Alicycliphilus denitrificans K601: one gene and its partner. The protein of the gene in region 1 interacts with the protein of each later gene in a pairwise test. Links are inferred from orthologs where the notes say so. Each region holds a gene or a part of one and is shown in the gene's direction. Other genes may lie near its edges. The genes, in order: leuS and ligA.

Region 1 (9,220 bases):
TCCACGAGGCCATGAGGATGGGGAAGTTCCACGGGATGATCTGGCCGACCACGCCGATGGGCTCGTGGAAGTGGTAGGCGACGGTGTTGGCGTCGATCTCGGAGATGCCGCCCTCCTGCGCGCGGATGCAGCCCGCGAAGTAGCGGAAGTGGTCGATGGCCAGCGGAATGTCGGCGGCCATGGTCTCGCGCAGGGGCTTGCCGTTGTCGATGGTCTCGGCGATCGCCAGCAGCTCCAGGTTCTGCTCCATGCGGTCGGCGATCTTGAGCAGGATGTTGGAGCGCTCGGTCACCGAGGTCCTGGCCCATGCGGCCTGCGCGGTGTGGGCGGCGTCCAGGGCCAGGTTCACGTCGTCGGCGTCCGACCGCGCCACCGTGCAGAACGGCTTGCCGGTGATGGGGGAGACATTGTCGAAATAGCGTCCGGCCAGCGGGGCCACCCATTTGCCGCCGATGAAGTTGTCGTACTTTTGCTTGTAGGGGTAGCGGGCCTCGAGGTTGAAATACTTGAGCTCGAACATGTCCATGGTGATCTCCTGTTGGGTTGATGGTCGGTGAGGGCAAGAAGACCGACTGCCCGGAGACATACAAACTCTGTGCCAAGCCCCGGATGGCGGGGAAGGGCGCCAAAAGCGCCCGAACCGGGGCCTTCGTGCTGCCGACTGTCACGAATCGCTACGCATGTGTCCCAGATTGCGCCACTGCCGCCATGCCCTGGTACACATGCCCCGCCGCCCCCGGCCTTTCTCCTCCTGGCGACGGCGGGGCATCCAGAAAATCAGTGAAAATTGCCGTAAACCGCCGAATGACAAGCGCTGGCAGCTATTGTTTTCATTGCATCGCGGCCCGCTGCAGGCCCGCCCGTATGTCGCCCCCCGTCGGGCTCTGGTACATCCGCAGGTCGAACTCGGGCAGCACGGCGATCAGGTGGTCGAAGATGTCGCCCTGGATCGCCTCGTACTGCACCCAGGCCGTGGTGGCGGTGAAGCAGTACAGCTCCAGCGGCACGCCCTCGGCCGTGGGCTCCAGGGCGCGCACCATCAGCGTCATACCCTGGTGGATGCCCGGGTGGGCCCGCAGGTAGGCCTGCACGTAGGCGCGGAAGGTGCCGAGGTTGGTCAGCCGCCGCAGGTTGGCGGGAGCGGCGGCGTCCTCGCCCAGGGCGGCGTTGGTGGCCTGCACGGCCTCGCGCTTGTGCGCCAGGTAGGGCGCCAGCAGGGTGATGCGCGACAGGCGGTCGATGTCCTCGTCGCTCAGGAAACGCACGGTGGTGGTGTCGAGCCGCAGCGTGCGCTTGATGCGCCGCCCCCCGGACTCGCTCATGCCGCGCCAGTTGCGGTAGCTCTCGCTCATCAGCCGCCAGGTGGGGATGGTGGTGATGGTCTTGTCCCAGTTCTGCACCTTCACCGTGTGCAGGGCGATGTCCACCACGTCGCCGTCGGCGCCCACCTGGGGCATCTCTATCCAGTCGCCCACGCGCAGCATGTCGTTGGACGAGAGCTGCACGCCCGCGGTGAACGAGAGGATGGTGTCCTTGAACACCAGCATCAGCACCGCCGACATCGCGCCCAGGCCCGACAGCAGGATCAGCGGCGAGCGGTCGATGAGCACCGCCACGATGACGATGGCCCCCACCAGGGTCAGCGCCAGCTTGCCCAGCTGCACGTAGCTCTTGATGGAGCGCGTGCCCGTGGGCGCGCCGCCCGGCGCCTGCTCCAGCAGGACGGCGTCGAGCAGGGCGTTGAGCGTGCGCACCAGCTGCAGCACGGTGAGCGCCACGGCCAGGTTGCGGATCACCGCGAAGGCCACCGGATCCAGGTGCGGCACGGCGCCGATGCCCGCCTGCATGACCAGCGACGGCACCACGCGCGCCAGCCGGCGCAGCACCTGGTCGTGCCAGACCACGCGCGCCCAGCGCACGTCCATGCGTTCGCGAATGCGCGGCACCATGTGCAGCAGAAGGTACTGCGCCACGGCCTGGGCGACGTAGGACAGCAGCAGCAGGCCCGCCAGGCCGATGGCCGCCTGCATCCGGGGGCTGAACGAACCCAGCAGCGCGAGGGTGGTCTCGGTCAAGAAAAACTCCTTGCAATGGAACGGCACGCCGGCCCTTGCGGGCGGGCGGTGCGGGGTGGAATGGGGGATGAACGCCTAGAATTGGGCGCAACTGATGCTTAGTGTGACCGCTGCGCCGCAGCGCAGTTCCCCGCAGTCCCTTTTTCTCCAGCTTCCATGCAAGACAAATACAACCACACCGAGGTGGAGCGCGCAGCGCATGCCCACTGGAACGCCAGCGACGCCTACCGCGTGGCCGAGGACGCGGCCCGGCCGAAGTTCTACGCCTGCTCCATGCTGCCCTACCCCAGCGGCAAGCTGCACATGGGCCATGTGCGCAACTACACCATCAACGACATGCTCACGCGCAGCCTGCGCATGAAGGGCTACAACGTGCTCATGCCCATGGGCTGGGACGCCTTCGGCCTGCCGGCCGAGAACGCCGCGCTCAAGAACGGCGTGCCCCCGGCGCGGTGGACCTACGAGAACATCGCCTACATGAAGCAGCAGATGCAGGCCATGGGCCTGGCCATCGACTGGAGCCGCGAGGTGGCCACCTGCGACCCCGATTACTACAAGTGGAACCAGTGGCTGTTCCTCAAGATGCTGGAGAGGGGCATCGCCTACCGCAAGACCCAGGTCGTGAACTGGGACCCGGTGGACCAGACGGTGCTGGCCAACGAGCAGGTCATCGACGGCAAGGGCTGGCGCACCGGCGCGCCGGTGGAAAAGCGCGAGATCCCGGGCTATTACCTCAAGATCACCGACTACGCGCAGGAGCTGCTCGACCACGTGCAGATCGGCAACGAGAAGGCGACCCTGAACGGCTGGCCCGACAAGGTGCGGCTGATGCAGGAGAACTGGATCGGCAAGTCCAGCGGCGTGCGCTTCGCGTTCACGCACGACATCGAGGGCGCGGACGGCAAGCCGATCCAGGACGGCAGGCTCTACGTGTTCACCACGCGCGCCGACACCATCATGGGCGTCACCTTCTGCGCCGTGGCGCCCGAGCACCCGCTGGCCCAGCACGCGGCGGCCGGCAACCCGCGGCTCGCCGCCTTCATCGAGGAATGCAAGAAGGGCGGCACCACCGAGGCCGAGCTGGCCCTGAAGGAAAAGGAGGGCATGCCCACGGGCCTGTTCGTCACCCACCCCCTGACGGGTGAGCAGATCGAGGTCTGGGTCGGCAACTACGTGCTCATAAGCTACGGCGACGGCGCCGTGATGGGCGTGCCCGCGCACGACGAGCGCGACTTCGCCTTCGCCCTCAAGTATGACCTGCCGATCACGCAGGTCATCCTGGTCGATGGCGAGACCTTCGACGACCAGCGCTGGCAGGACTGGTATGCCGACAAGGAGCGCGGCGTCACCATCAACTCCGACAACTTCAGCGGCCTGGGCCACCAGGACGCCGTGGCCGCCGTGGCCCATGCGCTGGCCGCCAAGGGCCTGGGTGAGCTCAAGACCACCTGGCGCCTGCGCGACTGGGGCATCAGCCGCCAGCGTTACTGGGGCACGCCCATTCCCATCATCCACTGTGAGGACTGCGGCCCCCAGCCCGTGCCCGAGAAGGACCTGCCCGTGGTGCTGCCGCAGGACCTGGTGCCCGACGGCTCGGGCAACCCGCTGGTCAAGAGCGAGGCCTTCCACGCCGGCGTCACCTGCCCCTGCTGCGGCAAGAGCGCGCGGCGCGAGACCGACACCATGGACACCTTCGTGGACAGCTCCTGGTACTTCATGCGCTATTGCGACGCCAGGAACGGCGAGAAGATGGTCGCCGAGGGCGCCGACTACTGGATGCCCATGGACCAGTACATCGGCGGCATCGAGCACGCCATCCTGCACCTGCTGTACGCGCGCTTCTGGACCAAGGTCATGCGCGACCTGGGGCTGGTGAAGGTGGACGAACCCTTCACGCGTCTGCTCACCCAGGGCATGGTGCTGAACCACATCTACAGCCGGCGCACGGCCAAGGGCGCCAAGGACTACTTCTGGCCGCACGACGTGGAACATGTGTTGGGCGATGACGGCAAGATCGTCGGCGCGCGGCTCAAGAACCCCGCCGAGAGCGGTGACGGCCTGCTGCCCGCCGGCACGCCCATCGACTACGAGGGCGTGGGCACCATGTCCAAGTCCAAGAACAACGGCGTGGACCCGCAGCACCTGATCGAGAAGTACGGCGCCGACACCGCGCGCCTGTACACCATGTTCACCGCGCCGCCCGAGCTCACGCTCGAATGGAACGACGCCGCCGTCGAGGGCAGCTACCGCTTCCTGCGCCGCGTGTGGAATTTCGGCGTCAAGCTGTCTGCTATCGATAAGGAAGCTGCCCTGAAAAGCGTGGCGGGCGCTACAAGCCTGAAAGACGTGGAATTCGGCAAGGAGGCCCGCGCCCTGCGCCTGGAGATCCACACCGTGCTCAAGCAGGTGGACTACGACTACCAGCGCATGCAGTACAACACCGTGGTCTCGGGCGCCATGAAGATGATCAACGCGCTGGAGGACTTCAAGGCCATGGACGGCGCCGGCGCCCAGGTCGCGCTGATCGAGGGCTTCGGCATCCTGCTGCGCGTGCTCTACCCGGCCACGCCGCACATCACCCACGTGCTGTGGCAGGGCCTGGGCTATGCCGGCGCGCTGGGCGATCTGCTGGACGCCGCCTGGCCCCAGGCTGACCCGCAGGCCCTGGTGCAGGACGAGCTCGAACTCATGCTGCAGGTCAACGGCAAGCTGCGCGGCGCCATTCGCGTCGCCGCCACGGCCGACAAGGCCTCCATCGAGCAGGCGGCGCTGGCCAGCCCCGACCTGCACAAGTTCGCCGAAGGCCGGGCGCCCAAGAAGATCGTCATCGTGCCCGGGCGCCTCGTCAACGTGGTGCTGTGATGCGCAGGCGCACACTGCTCGCCGGCCTGGCCGCCGCCCCCGCGGCCGGCCTGCTCGGCGCCTGCGGCTTCCGCCTGCGCGGCGCGCCGGAGTTCGCCTTCCGCACGCTGTACGTGCAGGCCCCCGCGGGCTCGGCGCTCGCGCGCGACCTCGTCCGCACCCTGCAGGGCGGGGGCGGCGAGCTCACCGTGCTCACCGACCCCGCCCAGATGCCCCAGGCCGAGGCCGTGCTGGACCTGCTCTCCGAGCGGCAGGAGCGCGTGGCCGTGGGCATGAGCTCCGCCGGCCAGGTGCGCGAACTGCAGCTGCGCCTACGCATACATTTCCGCCTGCGCGGCCAGCAGGGCCAGGAATGGATCGCCGACACCGAACTGCTGCAGCAGCGCGACATCAGCTACAACGAAACGCTGGCCCTGTCCAAGGAGGGCGAAGAGGCCATGCTGTTTCGCGACATGCGCAACGACCTGGTCCGGCAGCTGATACGCCGCCTGTCCGCCGTGAGACCCCAGTGATGCCCGCCTCACGGGGCCCTATGCAAATCCCTCTGAACCAGCTCGGCGCGCACCTGCACAAAGGCCTGCGTTCGCTCTACACGCTGCACGGCGACGAGCCGCTCTTGCAGCAGGAGGCGCAGGACGCCATCCGCGCCGCCGCGCGCGCCCAGGGCTACACCGAGCGCAGCAGCCACACCGTCGCCGGCGCGCACTTCGACTGGAGCGCGGTGCTGGCCGCGGGTGGGTCCTTGAGCCTGTTCGCCGACAAGCAGATCCTGGAGATCCGCATCCCCTCGGGCAAGCCCGGCAAGGACGGCGCCTCCGCGCTGCAGCAGATCGCCGCCCAGGCCGACGGCAACGACAGCACCCTCACCATCGTCCTGCTGCCGCGGCTGGACAAGGCCACCCGCACGGGCGCGTGGTTCTCGGCCCTGGAGGCGCACGGCGCCACCGTGCAGATCGACCCCGTGGAGCGCGCCGCGCTGCCGCAGTGGATCGCCCAGCGTCTGGCCGCCCAGGGTCAGCGCGTGGCCCCGGGCGAGGAGGGCCAGCGTACGCTGCAGTTCTTTGCCGATCGCGTGGAGGGCAACCTGCTGGCCGCACACCAGGAAATACAAAAGCTCGCGCTGCTGCACCCCCCGGGCGAGCTGGCCTGGGAGCAGGTCGAGGCCGCCGTGCTCAACGTCGCGCGCTACGACGTGTTCAAGCTCAGCGAGGCCGTGCTCTGCGGCCAGGTGGCGCGCGTGCAGCGCATGCTCGACGGCCTGCAGGCCGAGGGCGAGGCCGAGGTGCTGGTGCACTGGGCCTTGGCCGAGGACATACGCGCCTTGAAGCGCGTGAAGGACGCCATGAACGCCGGCAAGCCCCTGCCCATGGCGCTGCGCGAAAACCGCATCTGGGGCGCCAAGGAGCGCCTGTACGAGCGCCTGCTGCCGCAGGCGGGCGACGCGCAGCTGGCGCGCCTGGTGCACTCCGCCCACGTCGTGGACGGCATCGTCAAGGGCCTCAAGGTGCCGGACTGGCCCACCAGCGGCTGGCAGGCGCTCTCGCGGCTGGCGCTGCAGATGTGCCGGCTGGGGCAATCCGCCGCACCCGCTGCCAGGCCTCAATTTCGATAGCTGCCAGCGCTTGCCTGGCAAGGGCTAGGAGCCTGGACGGCAGAAGGCGTCGAAGCGAAACGTGCGAAAAACGAAGACAGCGTGGTGATGCCAACAAGCCCATAGCCGAGCCATGGGCGCCGTTGGGAGCATCGCGATGGACCGTTTTCTCGCGCGTTGCAGCCGACGCAGCTTCTGCCGCCCAGGCTCCTAGGGGCATTTTCAGCCCATGAGCACGCCGCGCGCCTTGTCCACCCACAGCTGCAGGCTGTCCACCACGCCCTGGTGGCTGAAGGAGCAGCTTTCCTCGGTGAACAGGGCGCCGGCTTCCAGGCGGTCCAGCAGGCCCAGCAGCACCTCGCCGTAGCGCGGCGGCAGGGCCGCGAGCAGATCGGCGTGGCCGCGCGCGGCGGAGCTGAAGGCGTGGGGGCTGGTGCGCATGTCCTGCAGGGCGCGCAGATCGTGCTGCAACTGGTCGAGCTGATGGGCGGCGAGTGGGGCGGGCATGGTGCGTAGCGTAGCGTCAGGTTGGCTCTCCAGTGCGCCGGGACGGGGTGCCTTCGGCATGGCGTAACGCTGCGTACGCTTGTTGCACTGGTGTTACCTGCGTCAGCTTGAGATTACAAAACGCGTGCGTGAAACTGGATCGCCGCGGCCCGCTGCCGCGGAAGTACTGGCGTATCCAGGGCCTTGCCGGCTGTGTGGGTGCGCACTACGCGTTGGAGCATGGTCCCAAGCACGGCCGTCATGGCTCCGACCACTGCAGGCGAGTCCGCCTCCGTGGCGGATCGACACGCACTTCGGCGAGGAGAAATGATCATGGCAACACGACAAGAAACCGGGCGCGGCCCGGCCGGCAAGTCCGGTGGCGGCGATCAATGCGAATGCCGTTCGGGCCCGCTGGCGGGCACGGCCTTCGTGGGGCTGCGGGGCCTCAACAACACGACGGGCAAGTGGCTGCACTATGCCGATGTCGATGGCCAGGCGATCTTCGAAGGGGACATCGTGCTGGGGAGCGTCGCCGACATGCAGGCGGACGAGTCGGGCAACCCGGTGCTGTTCTCGGTCGGCATCACCAGCCCCGATGGCGTGCAGTTCCGCTGGGCCAATGGCCGCGTTCCGTACGAGATCGACGCCGCCCTTCCGAACCAGGCGCGGGTCACGGACGCCATCGCGCACTGGGAGGCGAACACCGTCATCCGTTTCGTCGCCCGCACGCCGGCCAATGCCGCGCAGTACCCGGACTACGTGCGGTTCGTGCCCGGCAGCGGGTGCTCGTCGAATGTCGGGCGCCGCGGCGGTGCGCAGTCGATCACCCTGGGCACGGGCTGCACGCTGGGCAACGCGATCCATGAGATCGGGCACGCCGTTGGCCTGTGGCACGAGCAGAGCCGGGAGGACCGCGACCAGTTCGTGCAGGTCAACTGGGCGAACATCGATCCGGCGATGCAGCACAACTTCAACCAGCACATCCAGGACGGCGACGACCTGGGCGCGTACGACTTCGGGTCGATCATGCATTACCCGGCGACGGCCTTCTCGACCAACGGGCAGCCCACGCTGGTGCCGCGGGTGCCGCTGCCGCCGGGCGTCACCATGGGGCAGCGCACGGGCCTGTCCGCCGGCGACATCGCGGGCGTCCTGGCCATGTATCCCAATGTGCGGCCGACGATCAAGGAGATCGCCAAGGATCCGATCCGCGATACGGTCAAGGAAGTGCGCAAGGATCCGATCAGCGACACGGTCAAGGAGATTGCCAAGGATCCCATCCGTGACACGATCAAGGAGGTGCGCAAGGACCCGATCAGCGACACGGCCAAGGAGATCGGCAAGGACCCGATCAGGGAAACGGTCAAGGAGGTCGGCCGGGACCCGATCGGCCCTGGCCCCGGCCCGCTGATCAACCCGGCCGCCGGCGGGATTGCCACGCCCTTCGTGCTGGCCGGGGCGAGCCGCCAGCCGCAGATGGACAACCCCGGCGATGCGATGCAGCAGGCGGCCGAGCAGCTGGAGCAGCTCGCCGCCGCCCACCAGGAGGCCCAGGCCGCCGCCGATGCGCTGGCGCTGGAGCTGGAGCAGGCCCTGCAGGCCTGGCGCGCGATGGGGGGCGGCGAGGGGACGGCATGATCGTCGTCGTCTCCTACCCGGGCGAGGAGCACACCGACGCCGTGTGCGCGCGCCTGGCCGCCGCCGGGGAGCCGGTCCACCGGCTGGACCTGTCGGAGTTCCCCGGCCGGCGGCCGCTGGCCTTCGGCTGGCCCGGCCATGGCGCGCCGTCGCTGCAACTGCTGGGCGAGGAGCCCATCGACCTGGCGACGGCCGATGCCGTGTGGTGGCGGCGTGTGCGCCCCTTCGAGATAGACCCCGCGGTGGGGCCCGCCGACCGGCGCCAGTTCGCCCACAGCGAGACGGAGCAGGCCGTGCTGGGCATGCTCGATTCGATCGACGCGCCGTGGATCAATCCCCGCGGGGCCGACGATGCCGCGCACCGCAAGCCGCTGCAGTGGACGCAGGCCGCGGCCGTCGGCCTGACGCTGCCGCCGACCTGCGTGACGACGTCCGCCGATGCCGCGCGCGCCTTCTGCGACGCGCACCGCGGCGCCGGCGTGGTGTTCAAGCCCTTTCTCGCCAGCATCGCGGACTGGCGCGAGACCCGCCTGGTCGAGGCCGAGGACCTTGCGCGCCTGGAACT
Region 2 (8,884 bases), 2.1 Mb from region 1 along the record:
CAGCGCCTCGTCGCCGCGCGCCGCGAGGCCACCGAGGCTCAGGGCCGCGCGCACGAGCTGCAGGTGGAGACGCTGCGCCTGACCCAACTGGCCGAGCAGACCCGCGCGCGCAGCGAGCAGATCGGCGCCGACCTGGCCGAGGTCGAGGCGCAGCTCGCCGACCTGCAGGAGCGCCGTGCGGCATCCGAGGCGCGCTTCGAGGAGCTGGACATGCAGCTCGCCGACAGCCAGGAGCGCCACGCCCAGCTGGGCGACCGCGTGATCGAGGCCGAGCGGCGCCTGGCCGAGTGCCGCGAGCAGCAGCGCCAGCTGGAGCGGCGCGTGCAGGAGGCCCAGTTCTCCCACCGCAGCCTGCAGGCGCGCCGCGCCGAGCTCGCGCGCACCGTGGACACGGCGGCCACGCAGGCCCGCACGCTGCACGACGAGCGCCAGCGCGCGCAGGACGAGCTCGCCCGCCTGTCCGACGCCGCCGCGCAGGGCGGGCTGCAGCAGGCGCTGGAGCTGAAGATGGAGCGCGAGAAGCAGCTCGCGGCGCAGCGCAGCCAGTACGACGAGCTCACGGCCCGGCTGCGCGCCAGCGACGAGCGGCGCATGCAGCACGAACGCCAGCTCGATCCGCTGCGCGCGCGCATCACGGAATTCCAGCTCAAGGAGCAGGCCGCGCGCCTGGGGCTGGAGCAGTACAGCCAGCTGCTGCAAGACGCACAGGCCGACCTCGCGGCGGTGGCCCGCTCGATCGAGGAGGGCGGCGTGCGCGCCGCGGGCCTCTCGGGCGAGATCGACCGCCTGCACCGCGAGATCGCCGCCCTGGGCGCCGTGAACCTGGCCGCGCTCGACGAGCTGACCCTCGCGCGCGAGCGCAAGACCTTCCTCGACGCGCAGACCGAGGACCTGCAGCTCGCCATGACCACGCTGGAGGACGCTATCCGCAAGATCGACGGCGAGACACGCACCCTGCTGTCGGGCACCTTCGAGACCGTCAACGGCCATTTCGGGCGCATGTTCCCCGAGCTGTTCGGCGGCGGCCAGGCGCGCCTGATCATGACGGGCGACGAGATCCTCGACTCCGGCGTGCAGGTCATGGCCCAGCCGCCGGGCAAGAAGAACCAGACCATCCACCTGCTGTCGGGCGGCGAGAAGGCGCTCACGGCCATCGCCCTCGTGTTCGCCATCTTCCAGCTCAACCCCGCGCCGTTCTGCCTGCTCGATGAGGTGGACGCGCCGCTGGACGACGCCAACACCGAGCGCTACGCCAAGCTGGTCACCAGCATGTCCAAGGGCACCCAGTTCCTGTTCATCAGCCACAACAAGATCGCCATGGAAATGGCCGAGCAACTGATCGGCGTGACCATGCAGGAGCAGGGCGTCTCGCGCATCGTGGCGGTGGACATGGAGTCCGCCCTGTCGATGGCAGAGGCTTGAAAATCCCATCATGAGCAACTTCCAACTCGGACTCATCCTCGCCGGCGCGCTGGTACTCGCCGCCGTCGTCGCCTACAACGCCTGGACCACCTACCGCAACGCGCCCAAGCGCGCCCGCCCGCCCGAGGGCGAAGGCGCGCAGGAGCCTGCGGTGCGCCAGGAGCCCGCATTCGACGGCGCGGGCCTGGGCAACCCCGCCACGGCCGGCCCCGAGCCCCATTTCGAAGGCCATGCCGTGGACCCGGGCGACGCGATCGACCTGCCCGTGCCGCCCGCCGAGCGCCGCAGCGGGCTGGACCCGCTGATCGACGCCATCGCCCCCATCGTGGCCGAGCAGCAGGTCTCGGGTGACGCGGCCCTCGCCGCCATGCCGCCCACGCGCCGCGCCGGCAGCAAGCCCTTCGCCATCGAGGGCTTCAGCGAGGCCGCCCAGCAGTGGGAAACGCCCCAGCCGGGCCAGCGCTACCTGCACTTCCAGGCCGGGGTGCAGCTGGCCAACCGCCTGGGCGCGCTCAACGAGATCGAGTTTTCCGAGTTCGTGATGAAGACCCAGGGCTTCGCGGACGCCATCAACGCCACGCCCGACTTCCCCGACATGCTGCAGGAGGTGGCGCGCGCGCGCGAGCTCGACCAGTTCGCCAGCGACCATGACGCGCAGCTCGCCTTCATGCTGCGCGCGCGCCAGGCGGCATGGAGCCCCGGCTACGTGCAGCAAAACGCCGCGCGCCTGGGGCTGGTGGCCGGCGCCATACCGGGGCGCCTGGTGCTGCCGGCCAGCGGCGCCGGGCTGCCGCCCATGCTGACGCTGACCTACGACGCGCAGGCCGCCATGTCCGACGACCCCGAGCAGTCCGCCGTGCGCGACATCCTGCTGAGCCTGGACGTGGCCCAGGTGCACCGCGGCGAGCAGCCCTTCAAGCGCCTGCGCGAGGTCGCCGCCGCGCTGTGCCAGGCCATGGACGGCGTGCTGTGCGACCAGAACGGCACGCCGCTGCCCGCCATGACCATGGAGCCCATCGCCGCCGACCTGGAACTGCTCTACGACAAGCTCGACAGCCGCGAGCTCTCGGCCGGCTCGGCGCTCGCGCGGCGCCTGTTCAGTTAGGCCCTAGCCGCATGACGGAAAAATCCGAGCTTTTTTCGGCTCCAGCGCCCGCTGTGCCTGCGCTGGTAGCTAGCAAAGTAGAAGCACTGCGCGCCCAACTCAACCAGTGGGCGCACGAGTACTACGTGCTGGACGAGCCCAGCGTGCCCGATGCCGAGTACGACCGCGTGTTCCAGCAGCTGCAGGCGCTGGAGGGCGCGTACCCCGCCCTCGTCACGCCCGACTCGCCCACGCAGCGCGTGATCGGCGCGGTGATGAACGGCCTCGCGCCCGTGCGGCACCGCGTGGCCATGCTCTCGATCCGCACCGAGACCGACACCGAGGCCAGCGGCGCCGAGGCGTTCGACGCGCGCATCCGCCGCGAGCTCAAGCTCGCCCCCGAGGACCCGCCCGTCGAATACGTGGCCGAGCCCAAGTTCGACGGCCTGGCGATGAGCCTGCGCTACGAACACGGCCGCCTCGTGCAGGCCGCCACGCGCGGCGACGGCGAGGTGGGCGAGGACGTGACGCACAACATCCGCACCATCCGCCAGATCCCCCTCACGCTGCAGTTGAGCGCCCCCACGCTCGGCGCTGACGCGTCCTCACTGCCCCCCGAGGGGGCGCGTTTCGCCTTGGGGCGGCCCGGCGGCGAAACCGCGCCGCCCGTGCTGGAGGTGCGCGGCGAGGTCTACATGCGCCGCGCGGACTTCGAGCAGCTCAACGAGCGCCAGCGCGAGAAGGGCGACAAGACCTTCGTGAACCCGCGCAACGCCGCGGCCGGCGCCGTGCGCCAGCTCGATTCGGGCATCGCCGCGCAGCGCCCGCTCTCGTTCTTCGCCTACGGCCTGGGCGAGGTGGAGGGCGGGCCCGAGTTCGCCACGCACTACGCGCTGCTGCAGCGCCTGAAGGCATGGGGTTTTCCGGTCGCGGCGCAGGTGCGGATCGCGCTGGGCGCTCCCGGACTCATCGCATTCCACCAGCAGATCGGCGCAGAGCGCGACCAGCTGCCCTACGACATCGACGGCGTGGTCTACAAGGTCAACAGCCTGGCGCTGCAAAGGCAGCTCGGCTTCGTGACGCGCGAGCCGCGCTGGGCCGTGGCGCACAAGTACCCGGCGCAGGAGATGATGACGCGCGTGGAGGGCATCGACGTGCAGGTGGGCCGCACGGGCAAGCTCACGCCCGTGGCGCGCCTGGCGCCCGTGTTCGTGGGCGGCGTCACCGTCACCAACGCCACGCTGCACAACCTGTTCGAGCTGCGCCGCAAGCGCGTGCGCGTGGGCGACCAGGTCATCGTGCGCCGCGCGGGCGACGTGATTCCCGAGGTGGTGGGCGTGGTGCCCGCGCCGCGTGCATCCTACGTGCCCAACTTCCGCATGCCGCGCCAGTGCCCGATCTGCGCAAGCACCGTGGTGCGCGAGCCGGGCGAGGTCAACCACCGCTGCTCGGGCGGCCTGTTCTGCCCCGCGCAGCGCAAGCAGGCCGTGCTGCACTTCGCCCAGCGCCGCGCGATGGACATCGAGGGCCTGGGCGAGAAGCTCGTGGACCAGCTCGTCGACGGCCACGTGATCCGCACGCTGCCCGACCTGTTCCGGCTGGACCTGCCCACCCTGGCGGGTCTGGACCGCATGGCCGAAAAGTCCGCGCAGAACGTGCTCGACGCGCTACAGAAGTCGAAGCAGACCACGCTGCCGCGCTTCCTGTTCGGCTTGGGGATACGCCACGTGGGCGAGGCCACGGCCAAGGACCTCGCGCGGCACTTCGGCGCGCTCGACGCCATCATGGACGCGGGCGTCGATCAGCTGCTGCAGGTCAACGACGTGGGCCCCGTGGTGGCGGAAAGCATCCACACCTTTTTCGCCCAGCCGCACAACCGCGAGGTGGTCGGGCAGCTGCGCGAATGCGGCGTCGCCTGGGAAGAGGGCGAGCCCACGGCGGGCGCCACGCTGCCGCTGGCGGGCAAGACCATCGTGCTGACCGGCACGCTCCCCACGCTGAGCCGCGACGAGGCCAAGGACATGCTCGAAGCCGCAGGCGCCAAGGTGGCGGGCTCGGTCAGCAAAAAGACCCACTACGTGGTCGCCGGGGCCGAGGCGGGCAGCAAGCTGGAGAAGGCCCAGGCGCTGGGCATCCCCGTGCTCGACGAAGACGGCCTGCGCGCGCTGCTGCGGGGCGAGGGCTGAGGCATGGCACTGGCGCGCCGCGCACCCCGCCTCGGCTTGGCGCTGGGCAGCGGCTCGGCGCGCGGCTGGGCGCACATCGGCGTGCTGCAGGTGCTGCAGGAGGAGGGCATCCGGCCCGACGTGGTGTGCGGCTCCTCCATCGGCGCGCTCGTGGGCGCGGCCTACGCGGCGGGCGAGCTGGAGCGCTTCGGCGAATGGGTGCTGGGCCTGGGCATGCGCGACGTGTTCGGCTTCATGGACTTCAACCTCGCGGGCGGCATGCTCAAGGGCGAGAAGCTCATCGCCTTCTGGCGCCGCAACTTCGCCGACTTCACCATCGAGGACTCTCCGCTGCCCTTCGGCGCCGTGGCCACCGACCTGCACTCGGGCGCCGAGGTCTGGCTGCGCGAGGGCTCGATCGCCGACGCGGTGCGCGCCTCCATCGCGCTGCCGGGCCTGTTCACGCCCGTGGTGCGCGAAGGCGGCCGGCTGCTGGTCGATGGCGGCCTCGTCAATCCCGTGCCTGCGTCGCTCGCGCGCGCCATGGGGGCCGACATCGTCATCGGCGTGGACCTGAACGCCGACATACTGCACCGCCACATGCACCCGCTGGCCGTGGTGCGCGCACCCGATGCCGATGCGCCGGAGGACGGCGTGGCGCCGCCCGAACCCGAGCCGGCGCGCAACGGCGACTGGATGCGCCGCCTGAAGTTCTGGGCAGACGGCAAGGCGCCCGCGCCCAGGCAGCCCTCCATGCTGGACGTGATGATGACCAGCGTGAACATCATGCAGATGCGCATCACGCGCAGCCGCATGGCGGGTGATCCGCCCGAGGTGGTGGTCGCGCCGCGCCTGGCCCACCTGGGCCAGCTGGACTTCCACCGCGCCAAAGAGGCCATCGAAGAGGGCCGCCGCGCCGCCCATGCCAGCCTGCCGCAGCTGCGGCAGTTCATGGGCTGAAGCCTGGAAAAACCGGTAAGCCATTGATTTCAAATGATTGGCGGTATAAAGCAGGCCTTTCCTCCGCCCGGCCCCTGGCGCCGCCCATGGCCCATGCCGTCCGGCCTCAAGGGATGAAAGCTTCCAATTCCATAGCTGCCAGCGCTTGCTGCACAAGCGCTGAAGGCCATTTTTATTGTAAAAATTCATGACGTTTCCCGCCTCCCTGCGCGCGCGCTGGGCCCTGCTGTGGCCGCGCCTGGCACGCCTGGCGCGCCGGCCCGAGCGCTGGGCATCCGCGCATGGCCTGCTGTGGCTGCTGGCCGCGCTGGCGCTGGCCGTCTTCCTGTACGTGCTGGCGCTGATCCCGTTCACGCCCGCCATCAGCGACATCCGCAAGGCCAAGAGCGACCAGCCCGCGCAGCTGCTGTCCGCCGACGGGCGCCTGCTGGCCGAATACCGCTGGGTGAACCGCGAGTGGGTGCCGCTCGACACGATCGCCAGGCCGGTGGTCGATGCCCTGATCGCCACCGAGGACCACCGCTTCTACGACCACTTCGGCCTGGACTGGCGGCGCACGGCGTCGGCGCTGGTGCGCACGCTGGGCGGCGACAAGCAGGGCGGCTCCACCATCACCCAGCAGCTCGCGCGCAACCTCTACCCCGAGGACATCGGCCGCGCGCCCACGCTCACGCGCAAGATCAAGGAGGCGATCACCGCGCTCAAGATCGAGTGGCTGTACTCCAAGGACGAGATCCTGGAGACCTACCTGAACACCGTGCCCTTCCTCTACAACGCCTACGGCATCGAGATGGCGGCGCGCACCTACTTCAACAAATCCGCCGACAAGCTCACGGTGCTGGAGAGCGCCACGCTCATCGGCATGCTCAAGGGCACGGCCTACTACAACCCCGTGCTCAACCCCGAGCGCGCCCAGGCCCGGCGCAACACGGTGCTCGCGCAGATGAAGAAGCGCGGCAAGCTCTCCGCGGCAGAGTACGACAAGCTGGTCAAGCGCCCGCTGCGCATCCGCTTCGAGCGCCAGAACGAGGTGGCGGGCCTGGCGCCGCATTTGGCGCAGCAGCTGCGGCGCCAGCTCATCGACTGGGCGGACCGCAATGGCTACAGCCTGTATTCCGACGGGCTGGTGATCCACACCATCATCGACGGCCGCCTGCAGGAGATCGCCAACCAGGCCGTGCAGCGCCAGGGCCGGCAGCTGCAGGGCGTGGCCGACGCCGCCTGGGCGCCGCGCAGCGCATGGGGCGCCAAGAGCCCCCTGGTGCAGCAGCTGGTGCGCGAATCGCCCCAGTACGAAAAGGCCGTGGCCGCCGGCACCGCGCCCGAGGAGGCGGCCAAGCGCCTGCTCGACGACGCCGGCTTCCTGCGCAGCCTGCGCCAGGCCAAGACCCGCGTGCAGGCCGGCTTCATGGCGCTGGACCCCAGGAACGGCGCGGTGCTGGCCTGGGTGGGCAGCCGCGACTACGGCGTGGACCCGTTCGACCACGTGCAGGCCGCTAGGCGCCAGCCCGGCTCCACCTTCAAGCCCTTCGTCTATGGCGCGGCCTTCGCCAAGGGCATGCTGCCCACGGACGAGCTCATGGACACGACCGTGGAAATCCCCCTCGGCGGCAAGCGGGTCTGGCGCCCCACGGACGGCCGCACGCCGCCCAGCGAGGAACCCATGCAGCTGCGCGACGGCCTCGCGTACTCCAAGAACACCATCACCGCCCAGCTCATGCAGCAGGTGGGGCCCGAGCGCGTGGCGCAGCTCGCGCGCGCCATGGGCGTGCGCGAATCCAAGCTGGAGGCCGTGCCCGCGCTGGCGCTGGGCACGAGCTCGGTCACCCTCAAGGAAATGGTGGCCGCCTACGGCACCATCGCCAATGGCGGGCGCTACATGGCGCCCCAGGTGATCACGCGCATCGAGGACAAGAACGGCAGGCTGCTCGAAGCGTTCAAGCCCGCATCGCCCGAACGTGCCCTGGGCCTCGCCGCCGCGCAGGAACTGCGCGACGCCATGCGCGGCGTGGTGGACAAGGGCACGGGCGTGGCGATACGCAGCCGCTACGGCATCACGGCCGACGTGGCCGGCAAGACCGGCACCACGCAGGACAACACCGACGGCTGGTTCATCCTCATGCACCCGCAGCTCGTGGCCGGCGCTTGGGCCGGCTTCAACGACGGGCGCATCACCCTGCGCAGCGACTATTGGGGGCAGGGCGCGCACAGTGCGCTGCCCATCGTGGGCGACGTGTTCCGCCAGGCCCTGCGCGCCAAGATCATCGACGCGCGCGAGCGCTTCATCGACGAGGAGGAAAGCTCCTGGATCGCCACGGCCACGGGCACGCTGCGCAACTGGGTCTACGACCTGTTCGGCCGGCCCACGGGCGAGCAGGCTGGCCCGGCAGGGGCGCCGCCCGCGCCGCAGCCCGACCTGCCGCGCGCACCTGCGCCCGCGGCCAGCGCCCCGCCGCAGGAGGAGCGCCCCGAGATCATCGAAGCGCCGCTCATTCCGCTGCAGGAAGTCGCTCCGCGCGCCAACGCGCCGGCCGAACCGCCCGTATGGGTGGAGCAGCCCGCGCCCGAGGCGCCGCAGCCGGCCGCCCCCTCGGCAGCGCCCGGCGTGGTTATCGTGCCGGTGGTGCCGCGGCCGCAGGGCGCGGCGCCGCTCCTCGCCGAAACACGCTGAGCCTTTGCCCATGCAGCCACCACGGCAAGCCCCGCGCGCACGCATCCCCGCCGCCGTGTGGGCGCTGGGCCTGGTCAGCATGCTGATGGACATCTCCTCCGAGATGATCCACAGCCTGTTGCCCATGTTCATGGTGGGCACGCTTGGCATGTCTGCCCTCGCGGTCGGCCTCGTCGAGGGCCTGGCAGAGGCCACGGCGCTGATGGTCAAGGTGTTCTCGGGCGCGCTCAGCGACTATTTCGGACGACGCAAGAGCCTGGCGCTGCTGGGCTACGCCCTGGGCGCCTTCACCAAGCCGCTGTTCGCCATGGCCTCGGGCGCGGGCCTGATCCTGGCCGCGCGCCTGATCGACCGCGTAGGCAAGGGCGTGCGCGGCGCGCCGCGCGACGCGCTGGTGGCCGACATCACGCCGCCCGAGATCCGCGGCGCGGCCTTTGGCCTGCGCCAGTCGCTGGACACGGTGGGCGCCTTCGTCGGCCCGCTGCTGGCCGCCGGCCTGATGCTGCTGTGGGCGGACGACTTCCGCGCCGTGTTCTGGGTGGCGGTGGTGCCGGGCCTGCTGGCGGTGGCCGTGCTGGCGCT

The links.
Region 2: the proteins of leuS (region 1) and ligA interact in binary tests that used the Escherichia coli proteins (3 or more experiments, as listed by UniProt). The link is inferred for Alicycliphilus denitrificans K601 from one-to-one orthologs.

Annotation. Positions count from the first base shown.
Region 1 is NC_015422.1:4,674,559-4,683,778, reverse strand. The notes cover bases 1,869-5,137. They hold leuS (leucine--tRNA ligase), read left to right. Parts: upstream 1,869-2,231; coding sequence 2,232-4,937; downstream 4,938-5,137. Other genes in these bases: ALIDE2_RS22135 (LPS-assembly lipoprotein LptE), read left to right, coding at 4,937-5,137; ALIDE2_RS22145 (mechanosensitive ion channel family protein), read right to left, coding at 1,869-2,030. In the rest of the region: acetaldehyde dehydrogenase ExaC, read right to left, coding at 1-526; more of ALIDE2_RS22145, read right to left, coding at 831-1,868; more of ALIDE2_RS22135, read left to right, coding at 5,138-5,449; holA (DNA polymerase III subunit delta), read left to right, coding at 5,470-6,549; ALIDE2_RS22125 (hypothetical protein), read right to left, coding at 6,751-7,035; Dot/Icm T4SS effector Zinc-dependent metalloprotease LegP, read left to right, coding at 7,348-8,655; ALIDE2_RS22115 (MvdC/MvdD family ATP grasp protein), read left to right, coding at 8,652-9,220.
Region 2 is NC_015422.1:2,546,373-2,555,256, forward strand. What follows is about bases 2,183-5,115. They hold ligA (NAD-dependent DNA ligase LigA), read left to right. Parts: upstream 2,183-2,538; coding sequence 2,539-4,692; downstream 4,693-5,115. Other genes in these bases: ALIDE2_RS12185 (cell division protein FtsZ), read left to right, coding at 2,183-2,527; ALIDE2_RS12195 (patatin-like phospholipase family protein), read left to right, coding at 4,696-5,115. In the rest of the region: chromosome segregation protein SMC, read left to right, coding at 1-1,422; more of ALIDE2_RS12185, read left to right, coding at 1,433-2,182; more of ALIDE2_RS12195, read left to right, coding at 5,116-5,631; ALIDE2_RS12200 (penicillin-binding protein 1A), read left to right, coding at 5,819-8,302; ALIDE2_RS12205 (MFS transporter), read left to right, coding at 8,313-8,884. UniProt on the Escherichia coli protein: DNA ligase that catalyzes the formation of phosphodiester linkages between 5'-phosphoryl and 3'-hydroxyl groups in double-stranded DNA using NAD as a coenzyme and as the energy source for the reaction.